One region of the Streptomyces sp. NPDC040432 genome, then DNA from elsewhere that is predicted to be linked to it. Evidence: riboswitches for the same ligand, from Rfam matches in the RefSeq annotation. Region 1 holds a riboswitch; each other region holds the start of a gene.
The links. Region 1 has a riboswitch for cobalamin ahead of metE (5-methyltetrahydropteroyltriglutamate--homocysteine S-methyltransferase). Riboswitches for the same ligand answer to the same signal wherever they lie in the genome.

Region 2: another riboswitch for cobalamin. It lies ahead of ACZ58N_RS24950 (DUF4430 domain-containing protein); the one in region 1 lies ahead of metE (5-methyltetrahydropteroyltriglutamate--homocysteine S-methyltransferase).
Region 3: another riboswitch for cobalamin. It lies ahead of ACZ58N_RS24925 (CoA-acylating methylmalonate-semialdehyde dehydrogenase); the one in region 1 lies ahead of metE (5-methyltetrahydropteroyltriglutamate--homocysteine S-methyltransferase).

What each region holds. Positions count from the first base shown of each region.
Region 1 is NZ_JBVIVP010000006.1:54,080-57,273, reverse strand. Features, by position in the region: gene metE (5-methyltetrahydropteroyltriglutamate--homocysteine S-methyltransferase) at 1-1,963, opposite strand, end outside; cobalamin riboswitch at 2,137-2,357, opposite strand; cobalamin riboswitch at 2,664-2,734, shown strand; gene ACZ58N_RS15495 (ABC transporter substrate-binding protein) at 3,173-3,194, shown strand, end outside.
Region 2 is NZ_JBVIVP010000013.1:99,161-102,354, reverse strand. Features, by position in the region: gene ACZ58N_RS24955 (prenyltransferase/squalene oxidase repeat-containing protein) at 1-1,078, shown strand, start outside; gene ACZ58N_RS24950 (DUF4430 domain-containing protein) at 1,156-1,644, opposite strand; cobalamin riboswitch at 1,789-1,943, opposite strand; gene ACZ58N_RS24945 (3-hydroxybutyryl-CoA dehydrogenase) at 2,075-2,962, opposite strand; gene aceB (malate synthase A) at 2,959-3,194, opposite strand, start outside.
Region 3 is NZ_JBVIVP010000013.1:92,308-95,501, reverse strand. Features, by position in the region: gene ACZ58N_RS24930 (short-chain fatty acyl-CoA regulator family protein) at 1-863, shown strand, start outside; cobalamin riboswitch at 1,079-1,257, shown strand; gene ACZ58N_RS24925 (CoA-acylating methylmalonate-semialdehyde dehydrogenase) at 1,485-2,984, shown strand; gene ACZ58N_RS24920 (acyl-CoA dehydrogenase family protein) at 2,981-3,194, shown strand, end outside.

The sequences.
Region 1 (3,194 bases):
TGTGGATCTGGGTCTCCGGCCGCACCCCCGAGGTCGTGAGGCGGAACGACTCGGTGGCCCACGCCAGGTAGTCCGCGTGCCCGTCGGCGCGCAGCGGGAGGGTTTCGCGCAGGGCGGGCTCGTCGACCTGGATGACGGAAGTCCCGGCCGCTTCCAGGTCGTTGACCTCGTCGCGCAGGGCGAGTCCGACCTGGCGGGCGGTCTCACCGAGCGGCTGGTCGTCGCGAACGAAGGACCAGGCGAGCATGGTGACGGGCCCGGTGAGCATGCCCTTGACCGGCTTGGTGGTCTGCTCCTGGGCGTACGCCGTCCAGCGGACGGTCATCGGTTCGGGGCGGGAGATGTCCCCGGCGAGGACAGGCGGTCGGACGTAGCGGGTGCCGTACGACTGGACCCAGCCGTGCTGGGTGGCGAGGTAGCCCGTCAGCTGCTCGGCGAAGTACTGCACCATGTCGTTGCGTTCGGGCTCGCCGTGCACCAGGACGTCGATGCCGGCCTTCTCCTGGAAGGAGAGGACCTCGCGAATCTCGGCCTTGATGCGCTCCTCGTACCCGGCGGTGTCGATCCGGCCGGCCCGCAGTTCGGCGCGGGCCACCCGCAGCTCGTCCGTCTGCGGGAAGGACCCGATGGTCGTCGTCGGCAGGAGGGGCAGTCCCAGGTGGGCCCGCTGGGCCGCGGCCCGGTCGGCGTACGGCTGTGCGCGGCGGCCGTCGGCGTCGGTGATCGCCCCGGTGCGCGCCCGGACCGCGGGGTCGCGGGTGATGGGGGACGCCGCCCGGGAGGCCAGGTCGGCGCGGTTCGCGGCGAGTTCGGCGGTGATCGCTCCGGCGCCCTGTCCGAGGCCGCGGGCCAGCGTGGCGATCTCGGCGGTCTTCTGCCGGGCGAAGGCCAGCCAGCGTCGGACCTGGGGGTCGATGTCCCGTTCGACGCCCGCGTCCAGCGGGACGTGCAGCAGCGAGCAGGACGCGGCGACGTCGACCCGGTCGGCGAGGCCGAGGAGGGTCCCGAGGGTGGACAGCGACTGCTGGAGGTCGTTGATCCAGATGTTGCGGCCGTTGACCACTCCGGCGACCAGCCGCTTGCCGGGCAGGCCTCCGACGGCGGCCAGGTCGGCGAGGTTGGTGGCGGCGCGGTCGGTGAAGTCGAGGGCGAGGCCCTCCACGGGCGCCTTCGCGAGGACGGGCAGGGCCTCGCCGAGGCGGTCGAAGTACGAGGCCACGAGCAGCTTGGGGCGCTCGGTCAGCGCGCCGAGCTCCCGGTAGGTGCGGGCGGCCACGTTGAGTTCGGCCGGGGTGCGGTCCTGGACCAGGGCCGGTTCGTCGAGCTGCACCCACTCGGCGCCGGCGGCCTTGAGGTCGGCGAGGACCTGGGCGTAGACGGGGAGCAGCCGGTCCAGCAGGGTGAGGGGCTCGAAGTCGTCGGCGACGCCGGGGGCGGGCTTGGCGAGGAGCAGGTAGGTGACCGGGCCGACGAGGACCGGTCGGGCGGTGTGGCCGAGGTCCCGGGCCTCGCCGAACTCGGTGACCTGCCGGGTGGAGTCGGCGGTGAACACGGTGTCGGGGCCGAGCTCGGGCACGAGGTAGTGGTAGTTGGTGTCGAACCACTTGGTCATTTCCAGCGGCGCCACGTCCTGGGTGCCGCGCGCCATGGCGAAGTATCCGTCGAGCGGGTCCGCCGCGACGGCGGACCGGTGGCGGTCGGGCACCGCGCCGACCATGACGCTGGTGTCGAGGACGTGGTCGTAGTACGAGAAGTCGCCGGTCGGTACCTCGTTGACGCCGTCGGCGGTCAGTTGCCGCCAGGCGTCCGCGCGCAGGGCCCGGGCGGTTTCGCGGAGGGCATCGGCGCTGACGCGGCCCTTCCAGTAGCCCTCGACGGCCTTCTTCAGTTCGCGGTTCTGGCCCTGGCGGGGGTAGCCGTACACGGTGGCCCGTACTGCCGCGGCTGCGTACTCGGTGGTCACGGAACTCTCCTTCGCGAGTGTGTCTCCATGGCCCGGTGACGGGACGGGGACGCGAAGGGTGCCGGAACGGGCGGCTCGTCGGGGACGCGTACGACCGGTACGCGAACGGGAACGATCCGTCCGAAGTGCACGCCGACCCGCCCACGAGGTCACCGGGAAACCGTGCGCGGTCGATCGCGCACGGGCAACGGGCAGGTCTTCGGACTCGCGGGCGTGCCGGCCACTCGGACCGGCTCCTACTGGCCGTCGCTTCCCAGACCCTGACGGGTCCAGTGCGTATGACGGCGGTCGTTCCCACTCACCGCTGCGGGGCAGTCCCGGATTCCCACCGGGTTCCCTCTTACGACGCATCCCGCCTGGCGGACGGGGGCGAACCAGCTGCGGGAGCCACCCTAGGCCGACTCGCTGGAGGAACGGTCCAAAAGTCCGCATGCTGGACGTGTTCGTGAGATGCGCAGCGGGTGCGGCGGGGGCGGCGGCCGGTGGCGGTGTCGCCGTCGACGGTGGGGCGGAGCCGGTGGCGGGCTCCGGGTCCGCGCCGCGTTCCCCCAGGTGAAAGCAGCCGAGGCTACCCGAGCGATCAAGGAGTCGCCAGTCGGACGGATGGCGGGGCGGCCCGTGGGCCGCGTTGCGACGGACGCCACCTTGACGCCCTTGGCCGGACCGTGTTGCACTCCGGCTGAAAAGCACGCAGCACCAGGGGAAGCCGGTCGAAATCCGGCACTGACCCGCAACCGTGGGCCCGGCACCGGCCGGGCGAGTCGGAACACCTGGCGCGCAGTCATGTACACGAGAACGCCGTCGCGGACTACGGCGTGGCCGTCAGCACTTCCCCCACGGCGCGGCCGTGCACGGGGGTGCCCCGCCACGCGACCGGCCGCCCGGCAGGGACGAGAGGCCGGCGGTGGCGACCGAACAGTTGGAGAAGCGGCAGCCGCACGCCGGGCGGCGACCGTCGCGCCCGGTCGGTACCGCGCTCCGGCCCCCGGGCCCGCGAGTGGCCTTCCTCACGCCCTCGACTCCCCGTGCGCGGACGCCGGCGACCCCGGCCCGGTCGACCCCGTCGACCCCGTCGACCCCGTCGACCCCGTCGACCCCGTCGACCCCGTCGACCCCGTGAGCGTCGCGCGGCCGTCGGCCGGTTGACCGGGCCTCGGCCGACGCAGCACGCATACCCCCCTGTTCCATCCGCGGTGAGAGGACACACCCATGCCCCGCAAGCACCCGAAGA
Region 2 (3,194 bases), on a different contig from region 1:
CACGGACTACGAGCGCGGCGCCCTCAACGCCTACGCCGCCGGCATCGACCCGGCCCGCGTCTCGGCCTCCCGCAACCTCGTCGCGCACATCTACTCCTACTGGCAGACGGCGGAGCCGGGCTACTTCGGTCCGTCGGGGAACTTCAACGGCACGGTCTTCGCCGCGCTCTCGCTGCGGGGGGCCAGGACCCAGGGCGGCGCGAACCGCATCCCGCAGGCGCTCACGGACTCCCTCGTCACCCGTATCCGTGCCAACCAGCACGTCGACGGCGGCTGGACCTACCAGAAGGGCGAGGGCAACCCCACCGTCCTGAACTCCGCGAGCGACGTCGACATGACCGGCGCCGCCATGGCCGCGCTGTGCGTCTCCGGCGTCCCGAACACCGACACGGACGTCGTCCAGGCGAAGAACTTCCTCAAGGGCACCCTGGTCCCCGGCAGCGGCGCGTTCAACTCGCTCTACGGAGTCAACACCAGCTCCAACGGCTGGGGCGTGGCGGGCCTGAACGCCTGCGGTTTCAACCCGCAGACGGGCGACTTCCTCACCGGAAGCGGCAAGACGCCCATCGACTTCCTGATCGCCAACCAGTACAACCCGGCGGGCGGCTTCAAGTACAAGCCCGCCGATGCCGGCCCCACGGCCTACGCCTCCATCGACGCGCTGCGCGCGGTCGCGGGCGGCGGATTCACCACGGCCCCGCCGGTGCCGGTGACCCCCGGTGCTCCGCAGTGGGTCGCCCAGTCCACCTTCACCGCGGGTACGGCGACGAAGTTGGCACTGTCCGTCGACGACGGTGCCGGCAACCTCAAGGTCTGCTCCGTGGCGTTCACCCCGACCGGGACGACCACCACCCTCGGGGACGTCCTGGCCGCGGCCACGGGCGGCGCCACGCCGTCGGGTTGCGTCACCGGTGTGACCCCGTCCTCCGGGACCGGCACCATCACCACGGTCAACGGCAAGGCCAACAGCGGCTCGAACACGTGGAAGGTCAGCGTCGACGGCTCCTCCTTCGCCGGGGCGCTGCGCGAGAAGGTCATCAACGTGGGCGACACCATCGCGCTGCGGTGGGGCGCCTGACGATCCGTCACCGGTGCGGTCCGCGAGCCCCGGGGCTCGCGGACCGCACCGCTGTGCGCGGGGTGATCGCGATCGGATCAGAAGGAGGTCCAGGTGAAGGCCACCTGGTCACCCGCACCGATCTTGAACTGGCAGCCGCCGACCGGGGTCGGAGTGCCGTTGACGGAGATGCTCCAGTAGGCGGAGCCGCCGCCGCTGACGTTCTTTATGGTGTCGACGGAGAAGTCGTCGAACGACGAGTACCAGGTCCCGTCCCAGGTGAAGCCCTTCTTGCGGGCGGCGTCGTCGAGCGCCGCCGTCGGCGTGGGCACCTTGGAGGCGTGGGCGCCGCCGTTGGTGCCGTCGCACTTGTGGGTGCCACCGGTGGCGGTGGTGACGTCGTGACCCTTGGTCTTGACCTTGCCCTTGAAGAGCAGCCCGTTCGGGCCCTGGACCGTGAGTTCGACCTTGACGGCCGCGTTCGTGTTCGGCTTCGGGGCGGCCTCGGCCACGGCCGGGGCGGAGGCGAGGGCGAGACCGAGGGCGACCGTGGTGATCACGGAGCGGCGGGCGAGGGTCGGGCGCATGAAGTGCCTTCTTCCGGAAGGGATGACGGTCCGCGCCGACGATCCCTCCGACCCACGCGCCCACCCCCGGCCGCCTCCCTCGGGAAGCGGCCGGGGGTGCCGGCCCGGGCTGGGGGCTTCGCGCTGCAGACCATGACAGTGGGAAGCAATTCACAGCGCATCCCGGGTACTCCGACTCACGGGGCACGAGGCCCCGTTCACGGTTGCAGGTCAGCGCCGGATTCCCACCGGCTTCCCCCAGGCATGCGTGCATTCGGTTGTGGGCTCCGCCGAACGGGCCGGAGCAGAACGCATCGTACGGTGTCGTGGGGGCGCGCCGTAAGTGGATCCCGGGAACACGGCGGAGCGGGGCGCGACGACACCACTCGTCACGCCCCGCTCCTTCCCTCAGCCGGGGCACCCTCGGAGCCCGGGCGGCGTGCCGGGACCCTCAGTCCCGGCCGTACGTGTGGAACCCGCGGCCGGTCTTGCGGCCGAGCAGCCCCGCCTGCACCATCCGCAGCAGGAGCGGGGGCGGGGCGTAGAGGGGTTCCTTGAATTCGTCGTACAGGGATCCGGCGATGGCGGCGACGGTGTCGAGACCGATGAGGTCGGCCAGCTTGAGGGGGCCCATCGGATGGGCGCAGCCCAGGACCATGCCGTCGTCGATGTCGGACGCGCTCGCGAACCCCGACTCGGCCATCCGGACGGCGGCGAGCAGATAGGGGATCAGCAGGGCGTTGACGACGAAGCCGGCCCGGTCCCGGGAGCGGATCGCGGTCTTGCCGAGGGTGTCGCCGACGAAGGCCTCGACGGTGTCGGACACGTGCGCCGCTGTGTGGAGGGAGGAGACGATCTCGACCAGGGGCAACACCGGTACCGGGTTGAAGAAGTGCAGGCCCAGCACGTGGTCCGCGCGACCGGTCGCCATGCCGAGCCGCATGACGGGGATGGCGGAGGTGTTGGTGGCGAGGATCGCCTCCGGGTCCTCCACGATCTTGTCGAGGGCGGCGAAGACCTCGATCTTGGCGTCGGCGCTCTCCGTGACGGCCTCGACCACCAACTGACGGTCGGCCAGGTCGTCGAGGTCGCTGGTGAACAGCAGCCGGGCCAGGGCGTCCTCGGCGGAGATCCGGTCGAGCTTGCCCCGCTGGACGGCGCGTTCCAGGGAGACGGCCATCCGCTCACGGGCGGCGCGGGCGGCGCCCGCGTCGGCTTCGGCGACGACGGTGTCCAGGCCGGCCCGGGCGCACACCTCCGCGATGCCCGCCCCCATCTGTCCGCCACCGACGATCCCGACCCGCCGGATGCCGCTCGACGGCCGTGCGGGGGCGTTCACGCGGTCACCGGCCCGGCCGCGCGGCGGACGAGGTGACGGGTGTAGGCCTCGGGGGTGAAGAAGGCGGGGAGCCGCCCGGACAGCGCGCCGTCCACGAAGACCTCACGGGCGTCGAGGACATGGGCCTCGGGGTCCTCGTCCTCCAGCGCGGCGCACTCGGAGTCCAGGAGGTCGAGGAGCGTCGCGCGGTCCACCCGCTCGTGGCGCAGCCACTGCCAGATCTGGACGCGGG
Region 3 (3,194 bases), on a different contig from region 1:
CACGGCTCGCGGACCGGCACGGGGTCCGGGTGAGCGTCGACTCGGACCGGCTGCACCACTACGACGACTCGGGCCGGGTGCTGCACCTGTCCGCCCGGCTGCGGCCGGGCCAGCAGGCCTTCCGGATGGCCACCCAGCTGGCGCTCCTGGAGTACGGCGGCGAACTGGACCGGCTGGCGGCGGAGGACTTCCCCGCGGGGTCGACCCCGCACGCGCTGGCCCGGATCGGCATCGCCAACTACTTCGCCGCCGCCCTGATCCTCCCGTACAGGGCCTTCCACACGGCCGCCGAAGAATTCCGCTACGACATCGAGCGCCTCACGGACCACTTCGGCCTCGGCTACGAGACCGTCTGCCACCGCCTCAGTACCCTGCAACGCCCCAGGCTGCGTGGGGTGCCCTTCTCCTTCGTCCGTGTCGACCGCGCCGGGAACATGTCCAAGCGGCAGTCCGCCACCGGATTCCACTTCTCCCGTGCGGGCGGTACCTGCCCGCTGTGGAACGTCTACGAGGCCTTCGCGGCGCCCGGCCGGATCCACGTACAGGTGGCCGCCATGCCCGACGGGCAGCGGTACCTGTGGACCGCCCGCGCCGTCACCCGCCACCGCGGCGGCTGGGGCGAACCCGGCAAGACCTTCGCCATCGGTCTCGGCTGCGAGATCCGGCACGCCTCCCGGCTGGTCTACTCCGACGGGATCGACCTGGACAACGCGGCGGCGGCCACCCCCATCGGTATGGGCTGTCGGCTCTGCGAGCGGCTCGACTGCCCGCAGCGCGCCGTCCCGCCACTGGGGCGGCCGCTCGCCGTCGACGAGAACTCCAGCACCTTCGTCCCGTACCGGGTCGCCGACCGGGACCGCTGAGCCCGGACCCGGACCGGGACGAGTCCGGTGCCGACCCGCACGTCGAGGTGGAACCGGCTCCTGGCGGCGTTCCGGCTCCGCGCGGTCGAAGGTCACCTGGATCTGCCCGACGGCCGACATGGGGGCACCGCACCCGCGGTGGCCCGCCGGGGCGGCGGGGTTTTCGCACGACCGCGCCAAGGGTGGGGGTGGACTTACTAGGACGTCCAACTATATGTTCGTGGCAAGCCCGCGGTGCAGGGAAGCCGGTGTGAATCCGGCGCGGTCCCGCCACTGTGACCGGGAAGTGCGTTCTCCAGCAGGTCAGGCCACTGACGGCAGCCATCCGTCGGGAAGGCCGGAGAGCACGCGATGATCCGGGAGTCAGGATACCGGCCGTGGGGTGATCCGTGTTGTCCACGAGGATGGAGCAGACACGCATGGCACCGGTACGTGACCACGGCCCAGGTGATCCGGCGGAGTCCCCGAACGACGAGGCCCTGTCCTCGCGTTCGTGACTCGACGAAGGCCCCCGGGCCCTCCCTGTCCCGCGGTCGGAACCGCGGTCCGCACCCCGATCGGTGCCGTACCGCTCCCGCGCCGCGCCTTCCTCGGATCCTCACCTGACGAGAGCAGGCTTCGATGGTCCGCGAACTCACCCACTTCATCGGCGGCAAGCACACGACCGGCACGTCCGGTCTCTACGCCGACGTGTACGACCCCAACACCGGCACGGTGCAGGCCAGGGTCCCCCTGGCCGGACGCGCCGACACCGAGGCGGCGATCGCCAACGCGGAGGAGGCGCAACTGGAATGGGGGCAGTGGAACCCGCAGCGACGCGCCCGCGTCATGTTGCGCTTCCTCCAGCTCGTCGAGGGCGAGCGGGACTCCCTGGCCCGGCTGCTGTCCTCCGAGCACGGCAAGACCGTCGCCGACGCCCACGGCGACCTGCAACGCGGCCTGGAGGTCGTCGAGTTCGCCGCCGGCGTACCGCACCTGCTGAAGGGCGAGTTCACCGACAACGCGGGCACCGGGATCGACGTGCACTCGCTGCGTTCCCCACTGGGCGTGGTCGCGGGCATCACCCCCTTCAACTTCCCCGCGATGATCCCCCTCTGGCAGGCCGCACCTGCCCTGGCCTGCGGAAACTCCTTCATCCTGAAGCCCTCCGAGCGGGACCCCTCCGTCCCGTTGCGACTGGCCGAACTGTTCCTGGAGGCCGGACTGCCGCCCGGCGTGCTCAACGTGGTCAACGGCGGCAAGGAGACCGTCGACACCCTCCTGGAGGACCCCCGCGTCCAGGCCCTCGGCTTCGTCGGGTCCACCCCGATCGCCGCGCACATCTATGCCACCGCCGCGGCCCACGGCAAGCGCGCCCAGTGCTTCGGCGGCGCCAAGAACCACATGATCGTGATGCCCGACGCGGACCTCGACCAGGCCGTGGAGGCACTGATCGGCGCCGGCTACGGCTCGGCGGGCGAGCGCTGCATGGCCATCGCCGTCGCCGTCCCCGTCGGCGAGGAGACCGCGAACACCCTGGTCGCCAAGCTGGCGGAACGCATCTCCACCCTGCGCGTCGGCCGCTCCGACGACCCCGAGGCCGACTTCGGGCCCCTGGTCAGCCGGGACGCCCTCGACCGGGTGAACCGCTACGTCGGCATCGGGGCCACCGAGGGAGCCGAACTCGTCGTCGACGGACGCGGATTCACCCTGCCCGGCCACGAGGACGGCTACTTCGCCGGAGCCACCCTCTTCGACCGCGTCACCCCGCAGATGCGGATCTACCGCGAGGAGATCTTCGGCCCGGTGCTGTCCGTGGTCCGCGCCGCCGACTACGAGGAAGCGCTGCGCCTGCCCACCGAGCACCCCTACGGCAACGGCGTCGCGATCTTCACCCGGGACGGCGACACCGCACGCGACTTCACCCGCCGCGTGGGCGCCGGCATGGTCGGGGTCAACGTGCCGATCCCCGTGCCCGTCGCCTACCACACCTTCGGCGGCTGGAAGCGGTCCGGCTTCGGCGACCTCAACCAGCACGGGCCCGACTCGATCCGCTTCTACACCCGGACCAAGACCGTCACCTCGCGCTGGCCCTCCGGGGCCAAGGAGAGCGCGAGCTTCACCATCCCGACGATGGGATGAGCGCCGTGACCACCCTCACCGAGGACCAGCTCGCCCTCGCCGAGGTCACCCTCGACTTCGCCCAGGAGCAGTTGGCCCCCCACGCCGTCGCCTGGGACCAGGCCAAGCACTTCCCCGTCGACGTCATCCGCCGGGCGGCCGCGCTCGGCCTCGGCGGCGTCTACGTCCGTGAGGAGCACGGCGGCTCCGGCCTCACCCGCTCCGACGGGG